4 regions of the Streptomyces sp. NPDC001315 genome follow, and region 4 is predicted to be linked to each of the others. Evidence: riboswitches for the same ligand, from Rfam matches in the RefSeq annotation. Region 4 holds a riboswitch; each other region holds the start of a gene.
What was found. A riboswitch is a leader RNA that binds a small molecule or an ion and turns the genes downstream of it on or off. The one in region 4 is predicted to bind thiamine pyrophosphate.
Positions count from the first base shown of each region.

Region 1: linked by a shared signal. The riboswitch ahead of ACFY16_RS42260 (purine-cytosine permease family protein) and the one ahead of ACFY16_RS28335 (thiamine ABC transporter substrate binding subunit) in region 4 are both predicted to bind thiamine pyrophosphate.
Region 2: linked by a shared signal. The riboswitch ahead of thiC (phosphomethylpyrimidine synthase ThiC) and the one ahead of ACFY16_RS28335 (thiamine ABC transporter substrate binding subunit) in region 4 are both predicted to bind thiamine pyrophosphate.
Region 3: linked by a shared signal. The riboswitch ahead of thiO (glycine oxidase ThiO) and the one ahead of ACFY16_RS28335 (thiamine ABC transporter substrate binding subunit) in region 4 are both predicted to bind thiamine pyrophosphate.

Region 1 covers NZ_JBIAWZ010000040.1:13,910-16,101, reverse strand. The annotation lists gene ACFY16_RS42270 (amidohydrolase family protein) at 1-319, opposite strand, end outside; partial or broken gene ACFY16_RS42265 (carbohydrate-binding module family 20 domain-containing protein) at 444-878, shown strand; TPP riboswitch at 990-1,085, shown strand; gene ACFY16_RS42260 (purine-cytosine permease family protein) at 1,078-2,192, shown strand, end outside.
Region 2 covers NZ_JBIAWZ010000003.1:160,501-162,692, forward strand. The annotation lists gene thiC (phosphomethylpyrimidine synthase ThiC) at 1-1,331, opposite strand, end outside; TPP riboswitch at 1,324-1,500, opposite strand; gene ACFY16_RS11190 (YibE/F family protein) at 1,572-2,192, shown strand, end outside.
Region 3 covers NZ_JBIAWZ010000001.1:1,226,628-1,228,819, forward strand. The annotation lists gene ACFY16_RS05410 (NAD(P)/FAD-dependent oxidoreductase) at 1-302, opposite strand, end outside; gene ACFY16_RS05415 (hypothetical protein) at 335-733, opposite strand; TPP riboswitch at 786-897, shown strand; gene thiO (glycine oxidase ThiO) at 895-2,061, shown strand; gene thiS (sulfur carrier protein ThiS) at 2,058-2,192, shown strand, end outside.
Region 4 covers NZ_JBIAWZ010000012.1:115,340-117,531, reverse strand. The annotation lists gene rlmN (23S rRNA (adenine(2503)-C(2))-methyltransferase RlmN) at 1-1,004, shown strand, start outside; TPP riboswitch at 1,029-1,136, shown strand; gene ACFY16_RS28335 (thiamine ABC transporter substrate binding subunit) at 1,224-2,192, shown strand, end outside.

The DNA of each region.
Region 1 (2,192 bases), on a different contig from region 4:
CCTCCACGGCCCGCCGCAGTTCGCGCACGGCTTCCACAGGGCGGCGCAGATCGGCGCCCGCCACTCCGCGCAGCCGGCCGTCCGACCGGGCCACGAAGTCGGCGACCTCATCGTTGCTGATCAGCGGCCCCTGCGGGCCGTACCAGGCGGCGGACAGGCCGATCTCCACGTCGGCGGCCTTGAGGGCGGCGACCGTCGTCTCCACCGGGAGGGGTTCGTCGAGCAGACCGCGGCCGGTCCACCGGCGTAGGGAGTCGAACATCTCGTGGTTGGAGTGGCGCACCGTCGGGTGCTGCAGCCAGGCGTCGATGACGGGCACGCGTGCCACCTCTTCCTTCCGGTTCCTTGCGGGAGCGCCAGGGCGAGGCCCGGAACGTCTGTCTAAGCGCTTGCTTACGCGACCCTAGGGGGTCATCCGTGCCCCGGCAAGCCCTGTGTCCCGCAACTACTGCGACGTGCAGTCCGGCAAGGGCGTCACCGTGAACTCCTCCGGACAGTTCACCGCGACCCTCGGCGCCAACACCGCGGTCGCCCTGCACGTGGGTGCCAAGACCTGCGGGAGCGGCACGACCGAACCGGACCCCGCCACCGGTGCCTCCTTCAACGTCAACGCCACCACCGTGTGGGGCGAGAACATCTATGTCACCGGGAACAAGGACCAGTTGGGCAACTGGAACACCGGGAACGCCCTGAAACTGGACCCCGCCGCGTACCCGGTCTGGAAGCTCGACGTGTCCCTGCCCGCCGGCACCTCCTTCGAGTACAAGTACATCCTCAAGGACGCCGACGGCAACGTCACCTGGGAGAGCGGCGCCAACCGCACCGCGACCGTCCCCTCCTCAGGCCTTGTCACCCTGAACGACACCTGGCGCAGCTGAGCTGCCCGCCAGTCCCTCGTACGACCCGCAGCCCGGCGTCCCCCGCCTCCCCGGGGACGCCGGGCCCCGGTACGACCGGCTGCCGCGCGCGCGTTACCCTCGTACGCGGAACTGCCCGACACGGGGTGCCCCCACCGAGGGGCTGAGATCACACCCGTTGAACCTGAACCAGTTAGCACTGGCGGAGGGATGTCGTTCGATGACGCTGCCCCATGCTTCTTCCGGCCCTGTGGCCGCCTTCGACGGGCGGATGCCGAGTGCGCCGGGGGACTGGCGGATCGAGGCGCGGGGGATCGCGCCGGTCCCGGAGAGCCATCGGTATGGCGGTCCGGGACGCCTGTTCACCGTGTGGTTCGCGCCGAACCTGACCATGACCGGAGTCTTCACCGGCACCGTCGGCGTCGCGCTCGGCCTTGACTTCGCGACCGCGCTGGCCGCCGTCGTCCTCGGCACGGTGATCGGGGCGATACCCACCGCGTACCTCGGCACCTGGGGAAGCAGGACCGGAGCCGGCCAACTGCCACTCGCCCGCCTCGCGTTCGGCCGGGCTGTGGTACTGCCGGGCGTGCTCCAGTGGCTGTCGTCCATCGCGTGGGACGCGCTCATCGGCCTGTTCGGCGGGGACGCGCTCGCCCGGCTGTGCGGCTGGCCGTTCTGGCTCGGCGTTCTGGTCATGATGGCTGCCCAGGGCGCACTCGGCGTCCTCGGCTACGAGGCGATCCACCGCCTTCAGAAGACGATGACCGCGGTGCTGGCCCTGGCCTTCGCCGCGCTGGCCTGGCGCCTGGCCGACACCGGAGCGGGCGGCCTCGCGCACGGCAGCGTCCACGGCGCCGACCGGGCCGGCGTATTTGTCCTGACCGGCACGATCGCGTTGAGCCTCGCGCTGTCCTGGGCGCCGTACGCCAGTGACTTCAGCCGCTACCTGCCGCGCGAGACGTCGCCGGTGCGGATGTTCTGGTGCACGCTGCTCGGGGTCGTCGTCTCGTTCACGGCCGTGCAGACGCTCGGGCTGTGGGGCGCCGCCGTCTTCACCGACCAGACCGCACACGGCGTCGACACCCTGCTCGGCGGCGGGGCGCCCGGCGCCCTCGGCCTGTTGGCCGTCGCGCTCGCCGCGCTGTGCAGCAACGCCATGAACGACTACAGCGGCTCGCTCGCGCTGCAGACCGTCGGTGTCCGCATCCCCCGCCCCCTCGCCGCCGCGCTGGCCGCCCTCGCCGGGTTTCCGCTGGTGCTGTGGATGCACGCCGCGGACACCGCGACCCGCTTCCAGAACGTGCTGCTGTTCGTCGGCTACTGGATCCCCGGCTT
Region 2 (2,192 bases), on a different contig from region 4:
GCACCGATGCCGGAGGTGATGTGGTCGTACGCCGGCGCGACGTCCGTCGTCAGCGGGCCGAGCGTATAGAACGGAGCTTCATCGCAGATCTCCTGCTGAAGGTCGATGTTCTCCTTGATCTTGTGCATCGGGACGTGGCCCGGGCCCTCGATCATCGTCTGAACATGGAAACGCTTCGCGATCCGGTTGAGTTCCCCGAGCGTCCGCAACTCCGCGAACTGAGCCTCGTCGTTGGCATCCGCGATCGATCCCGGCCTGAGGCCGTCGCCGAGCGAGTACGTGACGTCGTAGGCAGCGAGGATCTCGCACAATTCCTCGAAGTTCTCGTACAGGAACGACTCCTTGTGGTGCGCGAGGCACCAGGCCGCCATGATCGAGCCGCCGCGCGAGACGATGCCGGTCTTGCGGTTGGCCGTCAGCGGCACGTACGGCAGCCGGACGCCCGCGTGGACGGTCATGTAGTCCACGCCCTGCTCAGCCTGTTCGACGACCGTGTCCTTGTAGATCTCCCAGGTCAGCTCCTCGGCCTTGCCGTCGACCTTCTCCAGAGCCTGGTAGAGCGGCACCGTGCCGATGGGGACAGGGGAATTGCGCAGCACCCACTCGCGAGTGGTGTGGATGTTACGGCCGGTGGACAGGTCCATGACCGTGTCGGCGCCCCAACGGGTCGCCCAGGTCATCTTCTCGACCTCCTCCTCGATGGAGGAGGTCACCGCGGAGTTGCCGATGTTGGCGTTGACCTTCACCAGGAACCGCTTGCCGATGATCATCGGCTCGATCTCCGGATGGTTGACGTTCGCGGGCAGCACGGCCCGACCGGCAGCGATCTCCTCACGGACCACTTCCGGCGCCACGTTCTCCCGGATGGCCACGAACTCCATCTCGGGCGTGATCTCGCCGCGGCGTGCGTAGGCGAGCTGGGTGACGGCTCGGCCGTCGCGACTGCGGCGGGGCAGTCGCGGTCGCCCGGGGAAGACAGCGTCGAGGTTACGCAGACCGCCGCGCGGCGAGGTGTGCTTGATTCCGTCGTCCTCGGGGCGCACGGGACGGCCCGCGTACTCCTCGGTGTCGCCGCGGGCGGTGATCCAGTTCTCCCGCACCGGCGGCAGACCCCTGCGGACATCAGTGCCGAGCAGTGGATCGGTGTACGGGCCCGACGTGTCGTACAGCGTGACCGACTGCCCGTTGGTGAGGTGCACCTGGCGGACCGGCACCCGCAGATCGGGGCGTGAGCCCTCGACATACGCCTTGTGCCAGCCCAGCGACTTCCCGGCCTCGTGGGGCTGTTCGCCCTGAACGGAGGCAGGCGTGCGTGCGTCCTTGTTGGTCATGAGACCTACTCCCTACGCCGGCATTACCCGGTAACAGGTTCGGCGGTCGACGCAGCGGTTTCCGTCGGCAACGTTTCATGTGAAACAGCACTCGTTCCACGTGAAACATTGCGAAGACGGACGTCAGCGCCCTCTCAGCCCGGTGCTCCGAGCTCCCGCGTGTGCAAAGGTGCCTCCACGCTAGCGTCATTTGTGGCGCGGTGAACAGTGGGCCTCTGCCGCTCTTGCGATGATCGGTCGGTGACCACGACACACGAGCCCCCGTACCCACCGCCCGAGCCTCCTCCCGGACCGGGCGCCCGCCACGGCAGCGGACACGCCAACGGCCCTGGACACGGCGGTGGTTCTGGCGACGGGCACAACCACGGACATGGGCACGGGCTGGGGAACGGGCACCGGCAGGGACCGGGTCCCGGCGGTCACGGTCCGGGCTCACATGGCGAGCACAGACCGGGCTCAGGGGGCGGGCACGGTTCTGGATCCGGTGGCGAGCACGGTCATTCACACAGTCACGGCCCAGCCGCCCCCGTATCCAAGCACCTGCGCAAGGTCATCGCGGCGATCCTCGTACCCTTCGCGGCGGCGGTGGTGGTGGGACTCGTGGTGCTGTGGCCCGGTGGTACCCCGGCGCACGAACGCACCGGGGTCGGGTTCGACCGGCAGACCCAGCAGGCCACGGTCACCAAGGTGGAGAGCGTGAGCTGCGCGTCGGTGAACGCCTCGGGGGGCACTCCGACCGGCGATACCTCGACCGCCGAGGGCTCATCCGCCCAACAGGAGGCGAACGGCACCTGCAAGAAGGCGACGATCCAGGTCGACACCGGCTCGGACAAGGGCCGTACGTTTACCGAGATCGTCCAG
Region 3 (2,192 bases), on a different contig from region 4:
GCGGTGTCCAGTTCGTGGTCGCCGGGGCGGGCGCCCAGCACCTCGAGCCCGAGCCGCAGTTCGATGCCGAGCGCCTCGAAGTCGACGTCGAAGGCGGAGCCCTCGGCCGTGCCGAGCAGGACGGCCTTGGACAGCGGGGGACGGTCGTACGGCTGGTGGGGCTCCGCGCCGAGCACGGTCACCGTGCCGGTGAAGCCCTGCTCCCGCAGGGCGACCGCGGTCTGCACCCCGGCCATGCCCGCGCCGACCACGACCACGCGACGCTCCGCCGACGTGCCTCGTTGCTGCGTCTGCTCACTCACCTGATCACCATAGACAACTGACAATTCGTCAGTCAGGGGGCGTGCTCGGTGACCTGCTCCACAACCGCCTCGGTCACCCGCGCGACGACCGGCTCGGTCACCTGCTCGACCACGCTCGTCCCGCTGCCCGGCTGCGACTCCCACTCCCAGGCCTCCTCCAGGCGCACCCGGCCGTCGGGCAGTTCGACGACCGTCGACACACAGTGCCCGGACGACGTGCTGCCGTCATGCTTGAGCTGCACGTACCGGAAGTCCAGCCGGTCATCCGTCCGGGTACCCACCAACTGCCCGCGCACGACGTCGCCGCCCGCGTACTCGGCCCAGATCTCGCCGTCCTTCTCGTGGTACGTGAACCGGGTGCGCGTACCCACCTGACCTGGGGCCTGGTCGGCCACGGGGGCGAGGACGAGTCCGTCGAGCGAACGAGCCATGGGCAGAGGCTCCCTTACTGAGACTTACGGCATCGGGCTAGGGTGGCCAACGTAAAGCACTCGCGGGAGCCCGGACGCACCGGGCTGAGAGGGAGGCTGGCGGCCTCCGACCGTACGAACCTGATCCGGGTCATGCCGGCGAAGGGAGGGGCTGGACGCCCATGTCGCCTACGCGTACGCCAGACGTCCTCGTCGTGGGGGGCGGAATCATCGGACTCGTGACGGCGTGGCGGGCCGCGCAGCGCGGGTTCGCCACGGCCGTCGTGGATCCCGACCCCGGGGGCGGGGCCGCGCAGGTGGCGGCCGGGATGCTGGCCGCCGTCACGGAACTGCACTTCGGCGAGCAGACCCTGCTGGGCCTGAACCTCGCCTCGGCCCGCCGCTACCCGGACTTCGCGGCGGAGCTCACCGACCTCACCGGCCACGACCTCGGCTACCGCCGCTGCGGCACGCTCGCCGTGGCGCTGGACGCCGACGACCGCGCCCATCTGCGTGAACTTCACACCCTGCAACGGCAGTCGGGTCTGGACTCCGAGTGGCTGTCCGGGCGGGACTGCCGGCGTCTGGAGCCGATGCTCGCGCCGGGTGTGCGCGGCGGGCTCCGGGTCGACGGCGACCATCAGATCGACCCGCGGCGGCTGGCGGCCGCCCTGGTGGCCGCGTGCGAGCGGGCGGGCGTGGTCTTCCACCGGGAGTGGGCCGAGCGGCTGACCGTCGAGCGGGAGCGGGCGGCGGGGATCGTCACCCGCGAGGGCACGGCGCTGGGCGGGGGGCAGGTGGTGCTCGCGGCCGGCAGCCTCAGCGGGCGGCTCGCGGGGGTCCCGGAGGACGTACGGCCTCCCGTCCGGCCCGTGAAGGGGCAGGTGGTGCGGCTGACCGTGCCGAAGCGGTATGCGCCCTTCCTGAGCCGGACCGTGCGGGCCGTGGTGCGCGGCAGCCAGGTCTACCTGGTGCCTCGGGAGAACGGCGAGCTGGTCGTCGGGGCGACGAGCGAGGAGCTGGGCTGGGACACGACCGTGACGGCGGGGGGCGTGTACGAGCTGCTGCGCGACGCGCACGAGCTGGTGCCGGGGATCACGGAGCTGCCGCTCACGGAGACCCGGGCCGGGTTGCGTCCCGGCTCCCCCGACAACGCGCCGCTGCTCGGCCCCACCGGGCTGGACGGCCTGCTGCTGGCCACCGGGCACTACCGCAACGGCGTGCTGCTCACGCCGGTCACCGGTGACGTGCTGGTCCACGCGCTGGCCACCGGTTCGCTGCCGGACGAGGCCCGGCCCTTCACACCCCGGCGGTTCACCGCCGCCGCACTCACGGAGCAGCCCGTATGAACACCTGCGTCACCATCTCCGTCAACGGGGAGCCCCGGGAGATCGCGCCCGGCACGGCTCTCGACACCCTCGTCCGGACGCTCACCGCGGCGCCGTCCGGCGTGGCCGCCGCGCTCAACGAGACGGTCGTC
Region 4 (2,192 bases):
CCGAGATCGGTGAGAAGCCGTTTCGTGCCAAGCAGCTCTCGCAGCACTACTTCGCGCGGTACGCGCACGACCCGGCGGAGTGGACCGACATTCCCGCCGGCTCACGAGGCAGGCTGCAGGAGGCGCTGCTTCCCGAGCTGATGACGGTCGTACGGCATCTGTCGACCGACGAGGGCACCACGCGCAAGACGCTGTGGCGGCTGTTCGACGGGACGCTCGTCGAGTCGGTGCTCATGCGGTACCCGGACCGGGTGACCATGTGCATCAGCTCGCAGGCCGGCTGCGGTATGAACTGCCCGTTCTGCGCCACCGGGCAGGCCGGGCTGGACCGGAACCTGTCCACCGCGGAGATCGTGCACCAGATCGTGGACGGGATGCGGGCCCTCAGGGACGGTGAGGTGCCCGGCGGTCCGGCGCGGCTGTCCAACATCGTCTTCATGGGCATGGGCGAGCCTCTCGCCAACTACAAGCGGGTCGTGGGGGCCGTCCGGGCGCTCACCGACCCCGCGCCGGACGGGCTCGGCCTGTCGCAGCGCGGCATCACCGTGTCGACGGTCGGACTCGTGCCCGCCATCCACCGGTTCGCCGACGAGGGCTTCAAGTGCCGCCTGGCGATCTCGCTGCACGCACCCGACGACGAACTGCGCGACACCCTCGTCCCCGTGAACACACGGTGGAAGGTGCGCGAGGTCCTCGACGCCGGGTTCGAGTACGTCGAGAAGTCCGGCCGCCGGCTGTCCATCGAGTATGCGCTGATCCGGGACATCAACGACCAGGCCTGGCGCGGCGACCGGCTCGGACGGCTCCTCAAGGGCAAGCCCGTGCACGTCAACCTCATCCCGCTGAACCCGACGCCGGGCTCGAAGTGGACCGCCTCCCGGCCCGAGGACGAGAAGGCGTTCGTCGAGGCCATCGCGGCGCACGGGGTGCCCGTCACCATCCGGGACACCCGTGGGCAGGAGATCGACGGGGCGTGCGGTCAGCTGGCCGCCACCGAGCGGTAGTCTGACCCGCGTAGGTACATCTTCATATTCCGACAGGGGAGCGCCACAGCGCTGAGAGTGCGGCAACCGGGCCGCAGACCCTCTGAACCTCGCCCAGGTCATTCTGGGTAGGAAGTTCGGTCATCACTCAAGCTGTTCGCCCTGCCCGGGAACCGGCGGATCCGTCCGACGGCCCCGGGCAGGGCCGCGTCTCTTCCTGGTCACCTCCAGGAGGAATCAGTGCACAGAAAGACGTACGTGGCCGCGGCGATCGGGCTCGGCCTGGTCACGCTGTCCGCCTGCGGGTCGTCCGCCGACACGGGCTCGGGGAACGGGGGGTCGGGGAACTCCAAGACCGTCACCCTCGTCAGCCACGACTCGTGGGCCGTCTCCAAGAGCGTGCTCGCGGACTTCGAGAAGCAGTCCGGGTACAAGGTCAAGGTCCTCGAGGACGGGGACGCGGGGCAGGCCGTGAACAAGGCCATCCTCACCAAGGACAACCCGCAGGGCGACGTCTTCTTCGGCGTGGACAACACGCTGCTGTCCCGGGCCCTCGACAACGGGCTGTTCCAGTCGTACGAGGCCAAGGGCCTGGACCAGGTCGGGACCGAGTACCAGCTCGACCAGGGCAAGCACCGGGTCACGCCGATCGACTACGGCGACATCTGCGTCAACTACGACAAGGCCTGGTTCAGCGCGCACAAGCTGACCCCGCCGGCCTCCCTGGACGACCTGACGAAGCCCGCTTACAAGAACCTCCTCGTCACCGAGAACGCCTCCACCTCCTCGCCCGGCCTCGGCTTCCTGCTGGGCACGGCCGCGAAGTACGGCGATGGGGGCTGGCCGGGCTACTGGAAGAAGCTCAAGGCCAACGGCGTGAAGGTGGTCGACGGCTGGGAGCAGGCCTACAACGAGGAGTTCTCCGGTTCCGCCGGCGGCAAGAAGGCCAAGGGCGACCGGCCGCTCGTCGTGTCGTACGCCTCCTCGCCGCCCGTCGAGGTGATCTACGCCGACCCGAAGCCCACGACCGCGCCCACCGGTGTCGCGGACGGCACCTGCTTCCGGCAGATCGAGTTCGCGGGGCTGCTGAGCAACGCCAAGAACACCGAGGGCGGCAAGGCGCTCATCGACTTCCTGGTCTCCAAGGAGTTCCAGGAGGACATGCCGTTGAACATGTTCGTCTACCCCGTGGTCGAGGGAGCAAAGGTG